DNA from 4 places in the Caballeronia sp. AZ7_KS35 genome. Region 1 is predicted to be linked to each of the others. Evidence: predicted binding sites of a transcription regulator. Region 1 holds the regulator's gene; each other region holds the start of a gene.
What was found. Region 1 encodes FliA, which starts transcription of late flagellar genes. Its sites were predicted from a motif close to CTAAAGTTTNNNNNNNNNNNGCCGNTA; they were not measured.
Positions count from the first base shown of each region.

Region 2: motA (flagellar motor stator protein MotA) is a predicted target of FliA. The motif match lies at 2,902-2,928, and genes of this name have one in related genera.
Region 3: NCT05_RS01685 (flagellin N-terminal helical domain-containing protein) is a predicted target of FliA. The motif match lies at 1,360-1,386, and genes of this name have one in related genera.
Region 4: NCT05_RS11850 (DUF4088 family protein) is a predicted target of FliA. The motif match lies at 3,483-3,509, and genes of this name have one in related genera.

Region 1 is NZ_JALQDV010000001.1:79,452-85,244, reverse strand. It holds gene flhF (flagellar biosynthesis GTPase FlhF) at 210-1,982, shown strand; gene NCT05_RS00410 (MinD/ParA family ATP-binding protein) at 1,975-2,892, shown strand; gene NCT05_RS00405 (RNA polymerase sigma factor FliA) at 2,911-3,642, shown strand; gene NCT05_RS00400 (GGDEF domain-containing protein) at 3,649-4,743, opposite strand; gene NCT05_RS00395 (Rieske 2Fe-2S domain-containing protein) at 4,935-5,793, shown strand, end outside.
Region 2 is NZ_JALQDV010000030.1:73,356-79,148, forward strand. It holds gene NCT05_RS18630 (Nramp family divalent metal transporter) at 1-863, shown strand, start outside; gene motB (flagellar motor protein MotB) at 924-1,904, opposite strand; gene motA (flagellar motor stator protein MotA) at 1,935-2,807, opposite strand; gene NCT05_RS18645 (helix-turn-helix domain-containing protein) at 3,046-3,864, shown strand; gene NCT05_RS18650 (hypothetical protein) at 3,996-4,268, shown strand; gene NCT05_RS18655 (hypothetical protein) at 4,361-4,528, opposite strand; gene NCT05_RS18660 (MFS transporter) at 4,595-5,793, opposite strand, start outside.
Region 3 is NZ_JALQDV010000001.1:350,775-356,567, reverse strand. It holds gene NCT05_RS01690 (aldo/keto reductase) at 293-1,243, opposite strand; gene NCT05_RS01685 (flagellin N-terminal helical domain-containing protein) at 1,487-3,013, shown strand; gene fliD (flagellar filament capping protein FliD) at 3,197-4,708, shown strand; gene fliT (flagellar protein FliT) at 4,718-5,017, shown strand; gene NCT05_RS01670 (sodium:calcium antiporter) at 5,145-5,793, opposite strand, start outside.
Region 4 is NZ_JALQDV010000009.1:340,847-346,639, reverse strand. It holds gene NCT05_RS11865 (hypothetical protein) at 1-27, shown strand, start outside; gene NCT05_RS11860 (hypothetical protein) at 98-355, shown strand; gene NCT05_RS11855 (ATP-dependent helicase) at 505-2,625, shown strand; gene NCT05_RS11850 (DUF4088 family protein) at 2,634-3,398, opposite strand; gene NCT05_RS11845 (AzlD domain-containing protein) at 3,562-3,885, opposite strand; gene NCT05_RS11840 (AzlC family ABC transporter permease) at 3,882-4,583, opposite strand; gene NCT05_RS11835 (helix-turn-helix transcriptional regulator) at 4,721-5,542, opposite strand; gene NCT05_RS11830 (CreA family protein) at 5,617-5,793, opposite strand, start outside.

The DNA of each region.
Region 1 (5,793 bases):
GCGAAGCGGAATCTTTTTCCGGGCAAACGCCCGCCCTTGCGATGCACGGCGCGCTTCCATCAGCCGAAATACCCCTTTTTCTCACCCCTTATCCAGCGATGGACAAAGACTCAAGTTCGCAATAATGGCTTCACTGAAAAGCGGACACGGCAACGAGCCAAGTGGGTCCGCTTGCTAAAGATCGCAGTTTCACCTCATCGGGGGCAAGTTTGAACATTCGTAAATTCATCGGCGCGAACAGCCGCGACGCACTGCGCCAGGTTCGTGAAGCGCTCGGCCCCGATGCCATCGTGTTGTCCAATCGCACGCTCGATGACGGCTCGGTCGAGATCGTCGGCGTCGCGGACAGCGACATCGCGTCGATCTCGCCCGCCGCGAAGGAACAGGCAGCACGTTCGGCGGGGACGTCGCGCGCCGCGCTGGCCGCCGCTGCAGCCGCGATGCCGGCGAAGCAGCCGGCCGCGAATCCGTACGCGAGCGGCGATGTGTTCTCGTCCGTCTTCGGCGCGAACACCGATGCGGACGATGAATTTCACGCCGAGCCGGAAGCTCGCGCAGAAGACGACACGCCGCCGACGATGGCCGATTCCAATCCGTGGCTGATCGAGCATGCGAAGCGCATCGCGCAGCAGGCGTCGATGCCGTCGAACCGTCCGCTGACCGCGTCGGCTGCGATCGCACGCGGCATGGGCGTGCCGGTCCCGGTGACTGCGCAAGAGACGCGCGTCGAAAAGACGGCGGACTCGGCCCGCTACGCCATGCGTCAGCAAACGAAGCGCGCGGAAGCCGCCGTCGAGCCGAAGGTCCAAACGCCCGACTGGGCACGCGAAGCCGCGCAGATCGCCGCGCGCCGCGCCGCGCAGAAGATCAACGCGAGCGCGCCGCACGCCGAAGCAGCCGAGGCGAACGCCGCGCCGGCATCGAAGGAACACGCATTCGATGGCTTGCCCGCGAACGCGGCGGCCGTCGTCACCGAAGCGATCCGCACGCGCATGGAGCAGGTCGTCAACGAAACGGTGATGAACGAGCTTTCGTCGATGCGCTCGATGATGGAAGAGCACTTCTCCGGTCTCATGTGGGGCGAGCGCCAGCGCCGCAACCCGACGGGCGGCGCGCTCACGAAGCGTTTGTTCGCCGCCGGTTTCTCGGCGCAGCTCGTCCGCATGATGGTGGACAACATGCCGGAACTCGAGAGCGTCGAAGGCGCGCTCGAGTGGGTGCAGCAGGTGCTCGAATCGAACATTCCGGTGATGGACAGCGAAGACGCGCTGATGGAACGCGGCGGCGTGTTCGCACTGATGGGCCCGACTGGCGTCGGCAAGACGACCACGACGGCCAAGCTCGCCGCGCGCTGCGTGATGCGCTTCGGCGCAAGCAAGGTCGCGCTGCTCACGACCGACAGCTACCGTATCGGCGCGCACGAGCAACTGCGCATTTTCGGCAAGATTCTCGGTGTGTCGGTTCACGCGGTGAAAGACGGCGCGGACCTGCAACTCGCGCTTTCGGAACTCCGCAACAAACATATCGTGCTGATCGACACGATCGGCATGAGCCAGCGCGATCGCATGGTCTCGGATCAGATCGCGATGCTGTGCGGCGCGGGTCATCCGGTGCAGCGCATCCTGCTGCTCAACGCGACGAGCCACGGCGACACGCTCAACGAAGTCGTGCAGGCCTACAAGAGCGCGGCGGACCAGCCGCCGCTCGCGGGCTGCATCCTGACCAAGCTCGACGAGGCGACGAATCTCGGCGGCGTGCTCGATACGGTCATCCGCTACAAGCTGCCGGTGCATTACGTGTCGACCGGTCAGAAAGTGCCGGAGAACCTGTACGTCGCGACCAAGCGGTTTCTCATCAAGAGCGCGTTCTGCATCCCGCGCGACAACTCGCCCTTCGTGCCGCAAGACGAAGAAACGCCTGCGCTGCTGTCCGCGTTGTCCGCGCGCGCCACGACCGAACTGCATGAGGTGCACTTTGGATAAGTTCGTGCTCGACCAGGCGGAAGGCCTGCGACGGCTCCTCACGCGCGCCGGTTCGCGCGTGGTGGCGATCGCGGGCGGACCGGCGGGCATCGGATGCACGTCGGCGGTGGTGAATCTCGGCGCGGCGCTTTCCATCCACGGCAAGGACGTGCTCGTGATCGACGAGCACCGCAACGCGGGATCGGTGAGCCGTCTCGTGGGCACCGAAGACGCGGGCGCGCTCGCCTCGGTGATGTCGGGCCGGCGCATGCTCGGCGATGCCGTCGAGCGCACGCCGTTCGGCTTCTCGCTGATGGCCGCGCCGCGCGACGAACGCATCGTTCACGATGCCGCGCAATGCCGCGCGCTGCTCGACGGTCCGGCGGACATCGTGCTGATCGATGCGCAACTCGATCGCCACGGCGCGCTGTCGACGCTCGCGGCGCAGGCGCATGACTTTCTTATTGTGACGCGGGTAGCCGCGTCGGCGATCACCGAGGCGTATGCGTGCATGAAACGACTGCACTACGCCCATGCGATCGGCCAGTTCCGCGTGCTCGTCAATCACGTGCAGAACCCGGCCGACGCGGCGGTCGCGTTCGACAACCTGTCGGGCGTCGCGAGCCGGTATCTGGCCGTGTCGCTCGTGCAGGCGGGATATGTGTCCGAGGATGCGCGCGTCGCTCGGGCGATGGAACTCTCACGCTGCGCAGTCGAAGCGTTCCCGGCCACGGCCGCGGCGCGCGACTACCGCGCAATCGCGGCGGAGCTCCTGCACTGGCCGATGCGCCCCGCGCCTTATATGCGCGATGCGGGCGGCCAGGCCGACGCGCGAAATCCGGTTAGCGACTCTGTACAGGGCGCGCGGGAGGCGTCGCATCGTGCGGCTGCGCTTCACGACTTTGCATTGAGCAGCACGGCGTCGATGTGATCAAGATAGGTGACCAAGATGTATAACGCCCAAGGCAAACTCTCACAGTCGGAAGTGCTGACGAAATACGCACCGCTCGTTCGACGGCTGGGGCTCCAACTCGTCGCCAAGATGCCGGCGAGCGTCGATCTCGACGATCTCATTCAGGCCGGCATGATCGGCCTGCTGGACGCGGCGAGCCGCTACAAGGAAGATCAGGGCGCGCAGTTCGAAACATATGCGAGCCAGCGCATCCGCGGCGCGATGCTGGATGAGCTCCGCGCGAACGACTGGCTGCCGCGCAGCATGCGCAAGACGTCGCGCGAAGTGGAATCGGCGGTGCACAAGGTCGAGCAGAACCTCGGCCGCGCGGCGAGCGAGCAGGAAATCGCCGAGCACATGAAGATGCCGCTCGACGAATATCAGTCGATGCTTCAGGACCTGCACGGCAGCCAGCTGATCTATTACGAAGACTTCGATCGCTCCGCCGACGACGAGCCGTTCCTCGACCGCTATTGCGTCGATCGTTCGGATCCGCTGTCCGCGCTGCTCGACGACAGCCTTCGCGGCGCGCTGATCGAAGCCATCGATAAGCTGCCCGAGCGCGAGAAGCTCCTGATGAGCCTCTATTACGAACGCGGCCTGAACCTGCGCGAAATCGGCGCGGTGATGGAAGTGAGCGAGTCGCGCGTGTGTCAGTTGCACAGCCAGGCGGTCGCGCGTCTGCGCACGAAGCTGCGCGAGCAGGCGTGGACGAGCGTCGAGGCCTGACGTTCCCTAGCTGATCTCGAAGTCCCGCGTCTCGGCGAAGACCGTTTTCCCTTCGCCGAGACTTTTCGCGCGGTACATCGCGCGGTCGGCGGCGCGCAGCACGGCGGTCATGCCGGTTTGATGCGCGGACGCCGCGCTCGAAAGCAGGCATGCGCCGATGCTCGCCGATACCGACACCGGCCGCTCCTGCACCGACGTAATTTCGCCGAGCGCCGAATGGATGTTGTCGGCCACCGACAACACGGCGTCGCGGTCGCGCATCTGATGCGCGAGCACGACGAACTCGTCGCCGCCCAGACGCGCGATGGTGTCCGACTTGCGCATGCGCTTCGCGAGCGAGTCCGCGAAGGCTTGCAGCAGCAGATCGCCGACGGCGTGACCGTAGGTATCGTTCACTTCCTTGAAGCCGTCGAGATCGATCAGAAGGAGCGCGGTGGCGTGATCGCCATTGGCTTCGGGCGCGTTCATCGCGCGATCGACGACTCTTTCCAGCGCGTACCGGTTCGACAGACCCGTGAGCGGATCGGTCGATGCCTGACGCGCTAGATCGCGATTCGCGTTGCCGAGCCGATCGACGAGCACGCTCAGATACACCGATGCGCCGAGTACGCTCAGCGCGAGCCCGATCGCGGCGGGAAGATTCTCGTGCCACCACGGCTGCCAGACGGCCATCGCCGTGACGATGATGAGCGCCGTCGCGCACGATACGGCGAGCGTGCGCTTGCCGTATCGGCATCCCGAACCGATCAGAAACCAGAACATCACCCAGAGAAGCGGCAGCGCCGTTGCGCCGCCCGCGGCGAGCGCGAGCCCGAGGATCGTCTGATCGGCGATGGTCGTGACGGTCAGGCGCGCAACAGAAGGCGCGCTCATGCGGCTGACGATCAGAAGCGTGATCGCCCCATAAGACACATAGAGCGCGACGAGGCGCGTGGTCAGGAAGGCATCGTGTGAAGGGCGGAGCCACGCGAAAACGCCGTAAGCCAGAAGAACCACCGCTCCCATCCAGACCCGCAGCGTGGCCTGCTCGCGTTCCGGATTCCGGTGTTCGGACCATGCGAAGGCATAAGTCCGGCGTGCCGGTTGATGCGCCTGCTCCATACTGAACCCCTGGATGGTGATTTCTTTCTTTTATCTTGCTGCCAAGTACTGCGGCCCCGTCGCATGGCATCGGCTGAATGGAGTGGTATCGAGTTGCACCGAGCGAGCGATCCGCTATTTTGCAACGTTTTGCGAAGACGCTGTGTTTCGTGTAAGAACAGCTTAAGAACGTCCATTTCTCATTCACGGCGATGCGCGACGAATCCATTTCTTTAGCTGCCGAATGGCTGCCCGTTTGCAATAGCGAAGACGTGCCGGAAGGCGGCGCGCGCGGATTCATCGTGGCCGATGAGCGGATCGTCGTGTGGCGGGACAGCATCGGCGCGGCGCATGCGTGGCGCGATTACTGTCCGCATCGGGGCGCGCAGTTGTCGCTCGGGCATGTGATGCGCGATCAGATCGTGTGTCCGTATCACGGCTGGAGTTACGACATCGAAGGACAGTGTTTGCGGATTCCGTCGAATCCTTCATTGCGTCCGTCGAAGCGCGCGTGCGCGACGACTTTCGTTTGCGAAGAGAAGTACGGCGTTATCTGGATGTGTTTCGGCGAGCCTGCGTATGCGCTCGATTTCTTTCCCGAAGCCGCGATTCCCGGTGGCCGGCGCATCAATCTCGCGCCGCAGACGGTGAGGTCGTCGGCGCCGCGCGTCGTCGAGAATTTTCTGGACATGGCGCATTTCTCGTTCGTGCATGCGGGGATTCTGGGCGAGGACACGCATACGGAAGTGCCCGATTACGAAGTCGTCGCGAGCGATGAAGGTCTGGAAGCGCGGCAATGCCGATACTGGCAACCGGCGGGAATGCCGGGGCAGGGCGGCGGCGCGATGATCGATTATGTGTATCGCGTGAAGCGGCCTTTGATCGCGAAGCTGACGAAGATGGCGTCGGGCGGGCAGGGCGCGCTGCATATCATGCTGGCGGCGTCGCCGGTGACGCAGACAGAGACGCGCGCGTGGCTCGTCTCGGTTCACGAGGATGATTCGACGCATTCCGATCGCGAGCTATACGACTTCAATATGGAGATTTTGATGCAGGACACGCCGGTGGTGG
Region 2 (5,793 bases), on a different contig from region 1:
TCGTGCTGGGCCTGAAAGGCAAGAACTTTCGCGACCTCGAAGCCATCATGCTCGGGCTCATCGCGACGATCGGCGTCGGTTATATCGTCGAGCTCGTGCTCGTCAAACCGCATTGGCCTTCGGTTGCTGCCGGGCTCGTGCCATCGATTCACGCGTTGAGCGATCGCGAGCCGCTTTATCTCGCGATAGGCATTCTCGGCGCGACCGTGATGCCGCATAACCTGTATCTGCATTCCTCGATCGTGCAGACGCGCGTGGTGAATCGCGATGCGAAGAGCCTTGCATCGGCGATCAATCTCTCGCGGCTCGATACGATCGTGTCGCTCGTTCTCGCGCTGCTGATCAATGCGGCGATCCTGATTCTCGCGGCATCGGCATTTCACGCGACGGGACACACGCAAGTGACCGAGATCGAAGATGCGTACAAGCTGCTTGCGCCTATCGTGGGAACCGGGCTTGCGGCGATTCTCTTCGCGGTGACGCTCTTTGCATCGGGCCAGAGTTCGACGTTCACCGGGACCATTGCAGGGCAGGTCATCATGGAAGGGTTCCTGCAACTGAAAATCCCGTGCTATCAGCGCCGATTCATCACGCGGGCGCTTGCGCTCGTGCCAGCGTTGATCGGCGTGTACGTGATGGGCAACGGCGCGGTCGGCAAGCTGCTGGTCGCGAGTCAGGTCGTGCTGAGCCTGCAACTGCCGTTCGCGCTTTATCCGCTGATCCGGATGACGAGCGATCGCGGCCTCATGGGAGCGTTCTCGAACAAACCGTTCATGAAGCTCGTCGCGTGGGCGCTGTTCGTGGTCATCAGCGCGGCGAACGTCTGGCTCGTGGTGCAGACGGTCGCGGAGTGGCTCGGCTGAAATGAAAAGCGCCATGCACGATTCGATGTGCATGGCGCTTCGTCAAGCCGCGAGCGTTGTCTACTTCACTACCGCCGCCGGCGCATCCGACTTGACCGAGACCGGCGCGGGAAGCGCCGCTTCGACAGGCCGCGTTTCATCGACCGTGGTTCTGCCGCCATCGCGGAAGAACGCCTGTTCCGCGGCCTTGTTCAGCACGAGAATACTGATCCGCCGATTCGTCGGCTCGTCGACGACATCCTTGTTGAGCGGCAGCACGTCGGACAGTCCGCGCACTTGCAGCACCTTGCTTTCCTTCATGCCGCCCGCGACGAGCGCGCGCCGCGCGGCATTCGCCCGCTCGCTCGAAAGCTCCCAGTTCGAATAGCCCGCCTGACCGCCGGAATAGGGCACTGCATCCGTATGCCCCGCGATCGACACGCGGTTATCGACATCGTTCAGCGATGCGCCGATGTTCGTCAGAATCGTCGTCACATAGCTTTCGAGTCTCGAACTGCCCGATGCGAACATCGGCCGCTTGAGCGAATCGACGATCTCGATACGCAAGCCTTCACTCGTGATCGCGATGCGAATCTGGTCCTTATACGCGCGCAGCGCAGGCGTCTGCTCGATGAGCGCCATCAGCTTCTGCTTGAGCTGCTGCAGCTTGCGCAAGTCGTCCATCGCAACGGCAGCGCGCGCGATCGATTGCGGCACCGGTTGCGTCTGGGTCTTGTTGCCTTCACCCGGACGCGTGCTCGACAGATCCCTGCCGCCGCCCGCGATGACGCTCGTATGCGCCGACGCGCCGCCATCGTTGCCGAACAATGCGGAAAGCGGCGTATTGAAGTATTGCTCGATGCCTTCCTTGTCGTACTTCGATGTCGATCCGAGCAGCCACATCAACAGAAAGAACGCCATCATCGCGGTGACGAAGTCGGCGTAGGCGATCTTCCATGCGCCGCCATGATGGCCGTGTCCGTGCGCCTTCTTCTTGCGCTTGACGACGACAGTCGGCGCAAGCACGGACTGCAGCGGATCGCGTGACGGTTTCTCAGCCATGTGCGTTGGTCCTTTGCGTACCCGATGTCATCACGAAGCCGCCTTCGGCATCTTGGTGGCACGAACCGCGTCGTCGAGTTCCTTGAAGCTCGGACGATCGGCGGTGAAGAGCACCTTGCGGCCGAACTCGACCGCGATCGTCGGCGCATAACCGTTCATCGATGCGAGCAGCACGGACTTCACGCACTGGAACGGCTTCGCTTCGGCCGCGCCCTTCGCGTTGAGCAGGTCCGCGAGCGGGCCGATGAAGCCGTACGCCAGCAGAATGCCGAGGAACGTGCCGACGAGCGCACCCGCGATCATCTCGCCGAGCACGGCGGGCGCGGCGCCGACCGAGCCCATCGTGTGCACGACGCCCATCACCGCGGCGACGATACCGAATGCAGGCAGGCCATCGGCCATTTTCTGAATGGCGTTCGCGGCGATCGAGCTTTCGGTGTGGTGCGTGTCGAGCTCTTCGTCCATCAGATCCTGCATTTCGAGCGCGTTGACATTGCCCGCAGACATCATGCGCAGATAGTCGACGATGAAGTCGAGCAGATGATGATCGGCCATGACGTGCTCGTACTTCTGAAAGACCGGGCTGGACTCGGGCGCATCGACATCGGCTTCGAGCGCCATCATGCCTTCCTTGCGCGCCTTCTGAAGCAGTTCGTAGAGCAATGCGATCAGCGCGAGATATTTCTCTTTCGTGTAGCCGCCGCCCTTGAACGCCTTCGGAATCGATTGCAACGTTTTCTTGAGCGTCGCGGTCGGATTCGACACGACGAACGCGCCGATCGCCGCGCCGAAAATACACAGCAGCTCGAACGGTTGCACGAGGGCCGCGAGGTGGCCGCCGACGCCGACGAAGCTTCCGATCACCGAGCCGATGACCAACAACCATCCGATGATGACAAACATGATTTCTCCGCAAAAGTCCGGGCGCCGCGGGCCGTGCGTGCTCGGGATTGAGACGCGCACGGCTCGCGACGCATTGTTCGCTTGTTGTTGGACTTATCGGCGCGAAAGTGCCGGAGATTTAGGGTGTCGCGCGCAAGTTTTTCTTCGCAAATGTTTGCGGCGTAAATGTTACGTTCGTGGCGCCGCTTACTTCGCAGGTAATGGATCGCGTGATCATGTTTCGTCTAACATCGGTTGCATGAACTCGACCCTCGTACATCCAGCCGTTCGATCGGACGTCGGCGCGCTATTGCGCGAATGGCGTCAGCGCAGGCGCATGAGCCAGCTCGATCTCGCAGGCGTTGCGGACGTGTCCACGCGTCACCTGAGCTTCGTCGAATCGGGCCGCTCGCTGCCGAGCCGGGACATGCTGATGCGCCTCGCCGAGCAACTGGACGTGCCGCTGCGCGAGCGCAACACGCTGCTCGTCGCGGCCGGTTATGCGCCGCTTTATCGCGAGCGCGCGCTGGCCGATCCGCAACTTTCCGCTGCCAGGCGTGCTGTCGATCTCGTGCTCAAAGGGCATGAGCCGTATCCCGCGCTCGCGGTCGATCGTCACTGGACGATGATCGCGGCCAACGCGGCTTTCGCGCCGCTCGTCGCATCGGCGGATGCGCAATTGCTCGTGCCGCCCGTCAACGTGCTGCGGCTGTCGATGCATCCGCAAGGTCTCGCCGATGCCATCGACAACTGGCACGAGTGGCGCGCGCATCTGCTCGCGCGCCTGCGCCGGCAAATCGACGTGTCCGGCGATGCGACGCTCGTCGCGCTCTTGGCCGAACTGGAGGCGTATCCCGCGCCGCGTCACGCGACCCACGAGCCGCGCGGCGAGACCGATCCCGTCGTCGTGCCCTTGCGTTTGCGCACGCAGCACGGCGTGCTGTCGTTCTTGAGCACGACGACGGTTTTCGGCACGCCCGTCGACATCACGTTGTCGGAGCTTGCGATCGAAGCCTTCTTTCCCGCCGACGATTCGACCGCCGCCATCCTTCGCGAACTCGCCGACGCAAGACGTTGAGCTTGCGTCGCGCCGCGCATGCTTACAGAATTGAACCTAGTCGACATGCGCGGATCAATGAGAAAGCAGGCTGCGCGCCGCTTGGCGCGCAGCCTGTGTCAGCTTTTGTCCAACCAACGCGGAAGGCAGCGATGATTCAAACATTCGAACAAGTGATCGGCGGGCAAACGATGCAGTTTTGCGCCAGCATCGCGGAGGGCGGCGGGCCGCTGCGCGTCATCATCAGCCGTGCGGATTCGGCGGAATCGCTCGTGATCGTCGAAGCGGACGGCATCATCGGCGCGATCAAGGCCGAAGTGGAAGCGCCCGATACGCTCGTCGCCGATGCCGTTCGCAAGGCGCAGCAGGAAGCGCTCATCGAGCGTGCGCTGGAAACCGGCGCGGTGCAGACCACTAGCCTGTAACGCTCTTCGTCCACGAGCATCAGTAAGAATGCCCGCGCCGCTTTCAAGGCCGCGCGGGCATTGCTTTATGCGCGCGATGGCCGCCCGGCGTTCTACATGCGCGGTTCGCCGTTTTTCGGATCGGCGGGCACCATCGGCGTCGCGGAATCCGGGCCGTCAGGCATGTCCGGATCTTCGGGGTTCGGCGCGGCGTCGGGATCGAGCAGCTTGTCCGGGTCCGGTTCGAGCGGCTCCTCGGGGGAGCGGGGCATTGTCGACATGGTGTTGTCCTCAAAAGATTCGCGGCTTTACCTGGGCGTTGCAACGGCCGTTCCCGACGTCCGTCTCTAAGTAACACGTTCTTCGGCGTTCGCGCTCGCCGGATTGTTCACATGACGCGCGATCAACGCGGCGCACAACAGAAGCGCGACGGAGATCGCCGCCGACCAGCGCACCGCATCGACGATCTGGTGCGCGCTCGCCGCGCCGTCGCCATGAGCCGCGAGCGCGCCGAACGCCGCGACGCCGATCGCGCCCGCCGCCTGCCGCGCCGTGTTGAGCACCGCCGACGCCGTGCCCGCACGCGGCTGGCCGACGGTGCCGAGCAGCGCGGTCGTCATCGCCGGGACCGCGAGTCCCATCCCCGATGGAATCAGCAGGAACGGCACGAGCAGCGCGGCCGTGGGCGTCGTCGCATCGACGAAGGCGAGCGCGGCGAAACCGGCGGCGTCGAGCAGCGCGCCGAAGATCATCGGGCCGCGCGAGCCGAAGCGCGCGACGACAGGGCCGCTCGCCAGGTTCGAGATCAGGAATCCGCCCGTCAGCGGCAGGAACGCGAGGCCGGTCTGCAAGGGCGTGTGACCGAGCACGCGCTGCAAATACAGGCTCAGCACGAAGACCATTCCATAGTAGGTGAGATTCACGCCGATACCGAAGGCCACGGCCGCGCTGAACGTGCGCTCGGCGAAGAGCGACAGCGGCAGCATCGGCGTGCGGCTTTCGCGCTCGATCGCGATGAACGCGCCGCCCGCCGCCAGCGCGAGCAGCAAAGCGCCGATGACGAGCGGATGCATCGGTCCGAGCGGGCGCAGTTCGATCACCGCGCCGACGAACGAGGCGAGCGCGACGATCGCCAGCGCCTGGCCGGGCAGGTCGATGCCGCGCGCATGACCGGCATCTTTGGGTCGCGCGTTTTCTATCCACGCGAGCGTCGCGACGATGCCCGCCGCGCAGATCGGCAGATTGACCCAGAAAATGCTGCGCCAGCCGAACGCCGCGATCAGCACGCCGCCGACGATCGGCCCCGCCGCGATCGACACCGCGCCCGCCGCCGTCCACAAGCCGACGGCTCGCGCGCGCAGACGCCGGTCGTGGCCGCACGCCGCGTTCAGCAGCGCGAGCGAGTTCGGCAGCATCGCCGCCGCGCCGACGCCCTGCAAGGCGCGCGCGGCGATGAGTTGCGTCGCGTCGCCGGAAAAGGCGCACGCGAGCGACGCCAGCGCGAAAAGCGCAAGTCCGCCGACGAACATGCGCCGCGCGCCGAAGC
Region 3 (5,793 bases), 270 kb from region 1:
CCCCGGCACTCCGATCGTCCGCCGGACGTGAGAACGGCGCGACGGACACGAGCAAAGCGGCCACGGAGGCCGGAAAAGAGAGCGTTGAGATTCAGCCGCGGAAGCGGCAGGCGCTTTCGAAAGAACCACACGAAGGCGCGTTTCAGAGCCGTTCGCCGCTGTTGGTTGACATTGTCATTTTCAGCGGCGAAGGCAGGAAATCGGGCACATTTCTCGATTCGGGCGCGATGTTACCAGAACACCGCGCCATTGCCAACTCCCGCGCGCCTGCCAACTCATTGATGCAACAGAACTATTTCTGCCACGCGCTGGCTTCGTCGAGCAGATGGATATCGTCGGCTGCGAGTTGCAGGCGCGTCGCGGCGGCCAAGCTCTCCAGTTGCGCGACCGACGTGGCGCTGGCGATCGGCGCCGTCACGCTCGGGCGCGCGATCATCCACGCGAGCGCGACCGTCGCGGGCGTCGTGTCGTTGCGTTTCGCGACTTCGTCGAGCGCGTCGAGAATCTCGAGGCCGCGCGGCGTCAGATACTTTTCGACGCGCGAGCCGCGCGCCTTGCGCTGCGTGTCCGCCTTCGACCGATATTTGCCCGACAGAAAGCCGCTCGCGAGCGCGTAATACGGCACGACGGCGATCTTGTGCTGTTCTGCCACCGGTTCGAGACCGGTCTCGTAGCCCTCGCGGTCGTAGAGGTTGTATTCGGGTTGCAGAATCTGATACGCCGGCAAGCCCGAATCCTTCGCGACTTTCAACGCCTCTTCTAGCCGCTCGCCCGTGTAGTTCGACGCGCCGATCACCCGCACCTTCCCCGCCTTGATGAGCGTCTGATACGCGTCGAGGGTTTCGTCGAGCGACGTGGTTTCGTCGTCGTAATGGGAGAAATAGACGTCGATGTAATCGGTCTTGAGACGCCGCAGCGAATCGTCGACGGCCGCCGCGATGTTCGCCGCCGAGAGCCCGGCGCGCGTGGACAGCTTGCCGACTTTCGTCGCGAGCACGACCTGGTGGCGCTTGCCGCTTTCCCTGAACCACTTGCCGATGATCGTCTCCGATTCGCCGCCCTGATGCCCGTCGACCCAGGCGGAATAGACGTCGGCCGTATCGATGAAATTCAGCCCGTGATCGACGAACGCGTCGAGGATCGAGAACGACGTGCGCTCGTTGGCAGTCCAGCCGAACACGTTGCCGCCGAAGACGAGCGGCGCAACTTTCAGTTCCGATGTGCCGATATTGCGTGTCTGCATGTGCGCTCCGGATGCGTCGTGAGGGACTAAAAAGCATACGCGCGAAATCGGCGCCTTGCCGGGCAAGGCTTCGCGGCCTCGCAACAGAATTCGTTACACAAATCGTTTGCGCGGGCCTTAAGTTTTTTTCGAGGGGCCCGATAACCACAAGTAGGCGGCCGGCTATCACCGAGCGCAGGACCGCCAGGCAACTTACTCGGTGCTTTAGCCGAAGCCAGATACAGTCTCCCAGGAGAGAACAAAATGATCGGTATCAACAGCAACATCAACTCGCTGGTTGCACAGCAGAACCTGAACAACACGCAAAGCGCGCTGTCTTCGGCCATCACCCGTCTGTCGTCGGGCAAGCGCATTAACAGCGCTGCCGACGATGCCGCCGGCCAGGCAATCGCTTCGCGCATGACTGCACAGATCAACGGCCTGAACCAGGGCGTTTCCAACGCGAACGACGGCGTGTCGATGACCCAAACGGCATCGAGCGGCCTGTCGCAGATCACGGACAACCTGCAGCGTATCCGTCAGCTGGCAGTCCAGGCATCGACGGGCTCGCTCTCGTCGACTGACCAGGCAGCGCTCCAGCAGGAAGTGACGCAACGTATCGCTGAAGTGAACCGTATCGCTTCGCAAACCACGTACAACGGCACCAACGTGCTCGACGGCTCCGCTGGCGTCAAGACCTTCCAGATCGGCGCTAACGTCGGTCAGTCGATCAGCGTCGACCTGAGCCAGGGCGTGTCCGCCGCGCAGCTCGGCACCGGTGTCGTCTCGAAGGGCTCGACTCTCGGCACGCTGACGAACCTGGCGCTCGACAGCTCGGGCAACGCCGTCTCGGGCAATGCAAAGGCCTCGATCACGTCGATCAACGTTCTGGCTGACGGCCAGGGCGGCTTCACGTTCACGGACCAGAACAACCAGGCGCTGTCCGGCACGGCCGTCTCCAACCTGTTCGGCTCGGCCACGACGGGTAGCGGCACCGCGCTGACGCTTTCGCCCCAAGGCGCACTGACCACGGCCGACAAGACCGCCGGCGACACCAAAATTTCGAGCATCAGCTCGACGAACGTCGCGTTGACCTCTGGCTATCCGGCTGCGCCGACTACCGCCACGTATGCCACTGCTTCGCTCGGCACGATTGCCAACGTCAGCCTGAACGCCGATGGCACCGCGTACACCGGCTCGGGCACCGCGGCGATCACGTCGATCGAAGTCTATGGCGACGGAAGCGGCGGATACACGTTCGGCATCAACGGTGCGGATCCGACCACGGCAGCCGGTACGCTGTCCGCGAGCACGGCATCGTCGCTTTTCACCGTCGGCACGGAAACCTCGACCGGCAAGAGCCTGTCGTTCAACAGCACGGGTGCACTCTCGACGGCTGCTGGTTTCGCCGACACGACCGCCAACACGACGGCAGCAGCAACGGGTCTGTCGCAAGCCGTGGCGAACAACAAGCCGACGACGGTTTCGAACATCGACATCAGCACGACGGGCGGCGCGAACCTCGCGATCGAATCCATCGACAACGCGCTGAACGCCGTGAATGGCATCCAGGCGGCACTCGGCGCGGCGCAAAACCGCTTCTCGTCGATCTCGTCGACGCAGACGGCCCAGTCGACCAACCTGTCGTCCGCTCAGTCGCAGATCACCGACGCGAACTTCGCGCAGGAAACCGCGAACCTGTCGAAGGCTCAGGTTCTGCAACAAGCTGGTATCTCGGTGCTGGCCCAAGCGAACTCGCTGCCGCAGCAGGTTCTGAAGCTCCTCGGCTAAGGAACATCGCCGACGCTGTAACCGGCGCGCGTTCTCAGTACCATGCGCGCCGTCAGCAATAAGATTTTGCAGTAGAAGCACAGCAGTCAGCGCCCGGGAGCTTGTCTCCCTGCGCGCATTTTCGGGAGATGACGACTCCCGCCCAATCTCGAACGATCGCGACACATAACGACCGGAGCACACATGACCACCGTAGCCACGACAACGGGTTCCGCTGTCGATCCGACGAGCGCCGTACAGCAGGCCGCACAGTCGATCATCAGCGGTTCCACGAACTCGACGATGGACGTGAACTCGCTCGTAAACGCGCTCGTCAGCTCGAAGGTCGCGGGACAGACCGACGCGCTCAACAACAAGCAGACGGCCGACAACACGCAGTTGACGGCCATCGGCACGCTCAAGTCCGTGCTGTCGCTGCTGCAAAGCTCGCTCACGAACCTATCGAACGGCACGGCGCTCGGCGCATTCACCGCCGCCGCGGACGGCAAAGGCATCACGGCCACGGCCGACACGACGGCCGTGGCAGGCAGCTACTCGGTTAGCGTCGCAAACATCGCGAAATCGCAGTCCCTCACGTCCGGCGTGATCGCCGCAGGCGCCCTCGGCACCGGCTCGCTCACGCTCAACGTGAACGGCAAGTCGAGTACGGTCAAAATCGACAGCAGCAACAACACGCTCTCGGGCATCGCATCCGCGATCAACTCGGCGTCCGACAATCCGGGCGTCACAGCGACCGTCATCAATGGCGCGGATGGTCAGCACCTCGTGCTGCGCTCCTCGTCGACAGGAGTTTCTAGCGCGATCAACATGACAGTGCAATCGAGCGACTCCGGGCTTAATTCGCTGGGGGTCACGTCGGGAACGACGACGGTCGATCCGAGCGATTCGTCCAAGACCGTCACTCCCTATACCACGCTCACGAGCGGCAGCAGCAACTGGACCCAGACATCCTCTGGCCAGGACGCGCATCTGACGATCGCGGGCACGGCAGTCACGAGCGGGAGCAACACGGTCAAGGACGCGATCTCTGGCGTTAGCATGACGCTGACTTCTGACTCTGTGGCGTCGTCGCCGCAAGAGCTGACCGTGACCCAGGACACCGACAACCTGAAGACCGCGATCAATTCTTTCGTCACCGCGTACAACAACTTCATCACCACGGCCTCGAGCCTGACCTCGTACGATTCGACCTCCAGCTCCCAAGGCGCGCTGCTCGGCGACTCGATGATGAACACGATCAAGAACACGATCTCGAGTACGATCAGCAAGGCGATCGGCTCGGGCTCGAGTGCGGTCAATCTGGCTTCGATCGGCATTGCATTGCAGCCGGACGGCTCGCTCAAGACAGACGACGACGCGCTCACCGCCGCGTTATCGAGCAACTCCGGCACCGTCGCCAAGCTGTTCAACACGACCAATGGCGTAGCGGCCACGCTGAACAATAGCCTGACATCGTTCTTGCAGACAGGCGGCATCATCGACACGCGCACGACTGCGTTGAACGCGGATCTGTCGAGCATCGCCGACCAGCAGACGCAACTCACCGCGTACACAGCGCAACTGACGACCGACTACAACGCCCAGTTCACCGCGCTCAACGCGCTGATGTCGAGCATGTCGACGCAATCGAGTTATCTGACCGCCCTTTTCGGCGGCACGAACAGCGCGGGCGCGCTGGCGACCAACAAGTCGTAAGGACGGGACATGAACCGGCAAGAAGCGATTGAAAACGCCCGGACGCTGACCGAGGCGATCGAAGAAGCAGTAGGCCAGAACGACTGGGCGCGCGCCGCCGAACTCGATGCAGCGCGTGCGCCACTCGTGATGTCGCTGCAGGCGGACCAGCCGGCCGAGGCACTCGCGGTGATCGAGCAGATTCAGGCGAGCATGGACGCAGTCGCCGCGCGTGCAAAAGATGCGCAGGCGGCGCTCTCGACGACGTATCGCCGTTCGATGGACGGCGCGAAGGCCGTCAGCAGATATCATCAGGCCGCGCGGTTCTGAAGTTTCCTGCGCACGCGCCGATAACCCCTATAAGAACAACAAGAACGACGTGCCGGTTTTCTCGGCGCGCTGCTTCGCTCTTCGATGCCCGCCTCGCGCGGGCATTCTTCTTTGTGCCGCAGCTTTGTCAGCGCCCGAGCGTCAACGCGAGATAGGCCGCGTACAGCACGCCGTTGCCGAGCAGCGCCCACAGCACGACGCCGTTCTCCTTCGCATTGAAGCGCAGCCACGCCGCCGCCGCGAGCGTGATGAGCACGCCCGTCAGCACTTCGATACGCGGCTCCCACGGCGTCAGCATGATGCCGATGGCCGGCAGCAACGTCCCTTGAAACACCATCGCGCCGGTGATGTTGCCGAACGCGAGCGTGTCCTTTCCTCGGCGCGCCCACAGAATGCTGTTCACTTTCTCGGGCAGTTCCGTCGCGATCGGAATGATGATGAGCGACAGCAGCAGCGCCGAAATTCCCAGCGCATGCGACACGCCCTCGACGCCGTGAATGAAGCCCTTCGCGCCGCCGACGAGCAGCACGATGCCGAAGAAAAACTGCAGCATGATCGTGCCGAGCGACGTTTTCAAACCGAGACGCGAAGCGAACAAGGCCTCGGGCGCTTCCGTTCCGTGTCCGCCCTCGACGAGCTTCGCCGAAGCCTTGAACGTCGAAATCACATAAACGATATAGAGCGCGACGAGCCCGACCGCGAACAACGCGCGCACTTGCCACGCGTGATGCGGCACGAACATCGCGGCGCACGCGATGAGAAACGCGACCAGAAAG
Region 4 (5,793 bases), on a different contig from region 1:
CCGAAGGACACCGGCTTGCAGCATTAAGCGGGGGAACCGGGAATCGCCGCGAGCTCGCGTTTGGCGCGGCTCGCGGCATCGAACAAGGGAGAAGACCATGAATCGAAAAACTCATGCACTGCTGGCCGCGCTGATCGCGGGGACGTTCGCGAGCGCGAGCGTGGCATCGTTCGCACAAACGGCGTCGGATACGCCGACTGCCGCCGATCAAAAGGCCGCGAAGGAACAGAGCAAGGCCGACAAGAAGGCGGCCGTCGCGCAAGCCAAGGCCGACAAGAAAAAGACCGAGGCGCAATCGGACGCCAATGAAGCCGCCGCCGAAGCGAAGCTCAAGAACGCGAAGAAGGCCGACTGACGCAAATCTTTTGCAGCGATGCGAGCCCGGTTCCGTGCGAGCCGGGCTCGTTGCATTTGGGGCCAAAACCCTTGTCGAGCCAAAGGCTTGCGCGTGCGGGTTGTATGGATATACAGTGTGCGTCACTCATTTCCCGCCGCCTTTCTCCCGTGCTCACGCTCCCCGACACCGCCGACGAATCCACCACGAAACAGGTCGCCGACTATCTGGCGAAGCTCAACGAGGCGCAGCGTCAGGCCGTCGAATTCGGCGTCGACGAACCGGGGCGCGCGGGCGGGCCGCTGCTCGTCATCGCGGGCGCGGGATCGGGCAAGACCAACACGCTCGCGCATCGCGTCGCGCATCTGCTGGTGAAAGGCGCGGATCCGCATCGCATCCTGCTGCTCACGTTTTCGCGCCGCGCGGCGCTCGAAATGACGCGGCGGGTGTCGCGCATCGCAATGAACGCGCTCGGCACGAGAAGCGCAATCGCGCAGGGTTTGTCGTGGTCGGGTACGTTCCATAGCGTCGGCGCGCGGCTGTTGCGCGATTACGCCGATCTCGTCGGGCTCGCGCCGTCGTTCACCATCAACGATCGCGAGGATTCGGCCGATCTCATGAACCTCGTGCGGCACGAGCTCGGTTTGTCGTCGAAGGAAAAGCGCTTTCCCGCCAAATCGACGTGCTTCGCGATCTACTCGCGCGTCGTCAACACGGGCGCGTCCCTGGCGACCGTGCTCGATCAGTCGTATCCGTGGTGCCGCGAGTGGGAAGCGGACCTGAAGCGCCTCTTCGCCGCGTACGTCAGCGCGAAACAGGCGCAAAGCGTGCTCGATTACGACGATCTGCTGCTCTACTGGTCGCATCTCGCGGCGGAGCCGTCGATTGCCGCCGATCTCGCGAGCCGCTTCGATCACGTTCTCGTCGACGAATACCAGGACACGAACCGTCTGCAGGCATCCATTCTTCTCGCGATGAAACCGGACGGGCGCGGCCTTACCGTCGTCGGCGACGATGCCCAATCCATCTACTCGTTTCGCGGCGCGACGGTGCGCAACATCCTCGATTTTCCCGGCCACTTCGATCCGCCCGCCGCGACCGTCACGCTCGACCGCAACTATCGTTCGACCTTGCCGATTCTCGAAGCGTCGAACGCGGTGATCGGCCTCGCGACCGAGCGCTACACGAAGAATCTGTGGACCGACAAGGCATCGGCGCAAAAGCCGCGCGTCGTTGCCGTCGCCGATGAAGCCGATCAGGCGCGCTATGTCGTCGAAAAAGTGCTCGAAGCGCGCGAAGGCGGCATGAAGCTCAAGGCGCAGGCGGTGCTGTTTCGTGCCGCGCATCACAGCGCGGCGCTCGAAATCGAATTGACGCGCCGGAACATTCCGTTCGTGAAGTTCGGCGGACTGAAGTTTCTCGATTCCGTTCATGTCAAGGACGTGCTCGCGGTGTTGCGCTGGGCCGAGAATCCGCGCGATCGCGTCGCGGGCTTTCGCGTCGCGCAGTTGTTGCCGGGCGTCGGACCGGCGATCGCCGGGCGCCTGCTCGACAGCGTGAGCGCGCCGGACGCGGTGGCGTCGAATGCGATCGCCGCGTTTCAGGCGCCCGCGCGCGCGTCGGAGGACTGGCCGCGTTTCGTCGGCCTGATGGCGAAGCTCTGCGGCCGCGACTCCGGCTGGCCCGCCGAGTTCGAAATGATCCGGCGTTGGTACGAGCCGCATCTGGAACGCAATCACGAGGACGCGGCGATCCGCATCGGCGACGTGTTGCAGATGGAAAGCATCGCGGCGACGTATCCCACGCGCGAGCGCTTTCTCACCGAACTGACGCTCGATCCGCCCGACGCGACCAGCGACGAATCCGGCGTGCCGCTGCTCGACGAAGACTATCTGATTCTCTCGACGATCCATTCGGCGAAGGGCCAGGAATGGCGCAACGTGTTCGTGCTGAACGGCGTCGACGGCTGCATTCCGTCCGATCTCGGCACGGGCAGCGACGAAGAACTCGACGAGGAACGGCGGCTGTTATACGTCGCGATGACGCGCGCGAAGGAAGACCTGCACATCATCACGCCGCAGCGCTTCTACGTGTACAACCAGACGCATCTCGGCGACCGTCACGTATGGGCGCAGCGCACGCGTTTCATTCCGCCGCATCTGATGCAGAACTTCGAAGCGGCCGCGTGGCCGCCCGTCATCGCGCCCGCTGCGCCGACGGCGGCGGGGCTGGCTGCGGCCGCGAAAGCGAAGATCGATATCGCGGCGCGCCTAAAGGGAATGTGGGACTGACCTGAATCTCAGCGCTGCGCGCGCGATGCACGCGGCGCGCGCGGCGACGGCGAGAAGATGCTGCGCAGCCATGCTGCGAAGCGTGTGTAGCCGTCGTAAGGCTCTTCGACGAAAAGCTCGGGCCGCAGCGAGCGCAGATATTCCAGCACTTGCTGCGCTTCCTGCTTCTGGATCGAGCCATAGAAGATGCCGAGCCGCAGCAGGCAGCGCAGTTCGCCGAGCTTCTCGCGCGCGGTCGAACCGATGCTCGTCTCCACCGAAATCTTGGTTTCATACACGCGCTGACGTAGCGAATCGGCGAGACGCCATGCGGGCGTCTGCATCTTTTCCTCGACTTCGCGAATATCCGCCGCCGCGGATTTGATCTGCGAGGCGAGCATGTCGACTTGCGATACGTCGCCGTCCGCTTCGGTGACGATCGCCGTCGCCCACGCGCGCGATGCCTTGACGAGATCCTCGGCGGTCCAGTCCGCGCGGATCGCGAACGCGAAGCCGTGCTCGGCTGCCTGCCGGATCAGGATCTCGACGACGTCCGGAAACTCCTTGTCGAGCGCGCGCTTCGCCCACGCGTACTGGCCGTGCGTGAGCATGCGCTGCACCGCCTGCTCGGTGAGCGGCGTGTTGTTGTCCAGGAGCTTCGCGCGCAGGAAGTCCTCGAACGAAGGCGTGACGAATTGCGGATCCAGCTTCAGCGACAGACGCGTGAACGCTTCGAAATCGCGCTGCAGCGAAGCGATGGTCTCGTCGCGTAACGATAAGGTGATTTGACGCATGTTGGTTCCCGGTTCCGCCTTCGATCTCCGAAGGCGGGAAAAGCTGTCGGCGCCGCGTCTCAGGCGGAGTCCATTCGTTTCTGTTATCGGCGCGCGCTTCGGGAACTTGAGGATTCTTCGATGCTCTTTGAAAGCCGTTTAACGGCTGATGGAGAGAAAACGTTTAGCGCAGCACGGCGAACTGCCACGCCAAAAACACCGCGAGCGACACGGCAATCGTCAAAAGCGGCCGCTTCGTGAACGCGCAAACGATGATCGCGACGATCGCAGCCACGAGCTGCGGATTGCGCCAGGTGATTTCCGCGCCGTTGCCGTGCGGCGAGACGGTCATCGGCACGATGATCGCGGTGAGCACCGTCACCGGCACGAACGAAAGCGCGGTGCGGACGATCGGCGGAAAGGGCAGGCGTTCGCCCAGCACGAACACGGCGGCGCGGATCGCAAACGTAACGGCCGCCATGCCGAAGATCAGCGTGACGTAGTTCATTGCGTGCGCTCCTTCGCGTTCTTCAGACGATGTTTCGCGTGGCCCTTCGCCTGCGGACGGTTTTCCATCAGCGTGAGCAGCATGCCGACGGCCACGCCGACGAACACCGCCGCGAGCAGGCCGAGCTTGTACGGCCAGCCTTGCCACGCGAACGACAGCACGCCCGATGCGAGCGCCGCCGCGACGAAGCGCACGGCGACGAGCTGCGGCACGACGATCGCGATGAACGTCGCGACCATCGCGAAGTCGAGCCCGAGCGATTTCAGTCCGGGAAACGCGGCGCCGAACAGGAGGCCGAGGAGCGTCCACAACTGCCAGTTCAGATACATCGCGACGCCGGAGCCGAAGAAGTAGTGCGGCCCGATCTCGCCCGGCGCGCGCTTCCGATAGTGCGCGTAGGCGACGGCGAAGACCTCGTCGGTGAGCATGCCCGCGAGCGCCCAGCGCCAGCGGCGCGGCAGATGCGCGACATACGGCGCGAGCGTCGCGGAATAGAGCACATGACGCAGATTGACGACGAGCGTCGTCGCCAGAATGACGGCGAAGCTCGCGTGCGACGCGATCAGGCCGACCGCGATGAACTGCGCCGAGCCCGCGAACACGACGAGCGACATCAACTGGCCGTGCCAGAGCGTGAGCGGACTTGCGGTGACGAGCGTGCCGAAGATCACGCCGAAGGGCGCGGCGCCGATCATCATCGGGATGGTGTCGCGTGCGCCGGCGGCGAATTCGCGCAAAGGTGTTGCTTTCAAGATTTCCTCCTATGGAAGCGAGGATACGCAAAACGTCGATGAGAATGCTTGTACGTTCTTGCGCTTTCCCGAGGCCGGACCGCCTAACGCCAGCGGCCGGGCGGCACGCCGAACGTGCGCTTGAAATGGCGCGTGAAGTGACTCTGATCCGTGAAACCGCTCGCCGCCGCGACATCCGTCACGGATGCGCCCGCGCGCAACGCCGGCAGCGCGCGCACGATCCGCAGCTGATTGCGCCACGCATGCGGCGCAAGACCGGTTTCGCGCGTGAAGAGGCGCGCGGCGTGGAAGGTCGAGAGACCGACCGTCTGCGCGAGTTCGGCGAGCGTGACGGGTTCGAGGAGATCGTCGGCCAGGCGGGATTTCATCGTCGTGACGCGGTGCGCGTCGGCGGCGAGCGGCGCGATGCGCGGACGTTCGAGCGCGTGGCGTCCGAGCAGCGTCGTCACTGCATCGACGAGCGCCAGTTCCGCGGCGAGCGGGTCGGCGCCGTTTTCCAGCAGGCGATGCGCGATCTGCAAACGCCGCGCGAGATCGGGATCGCGGATGATTTCATCCGGAAACCACGGCGACGATTCCGGCCGCCCCGACAGGTCGCACGCGAGAGTTTCGACGAACGGCACCGGCAGATAGAACACGCGATAGCGCCAGCCCGCATCGACGGCCCGCGCGCCGGTATGCACTTCGCCGGGATTGATCACCGGCACCGAACCGGCTTCGGCGACGTGATGCGCGCCGCGATAGTCGAAGCACTCCGCGCCGGCCTCGATCACGGGCACCGTATAGGCGTCATGCCAGTGCGGCGAGAATTCGTGATCGTAGTATTCGGCCGTGACCATGTCCGCGTCCGGCACGAGCGGCGAGCGCCAGTAGCGTGCGGCATTGCGGAAACGGTCGGCGTGCATGATCGAGCAATTCTGAGATAAGCGGAATCGCCCAGTTTACAACTTTGCTTCGCGCCCGGCCGGACAGTTGCGTGTCACTTCACCGGTATGGTCGTGCCCTCGGGCATCGGAACCGCCGTCACGCTGTTTTTCGGGCTGCCGGTCGCGATGCGGTCGCTGTAAGTCAGATAGACGAGCGTATTGCGTTTCGTATCGACGACGCGCACCACATGCAGCGTCTTGAAGATGAAGGACATGCCGGCCGAGAACAC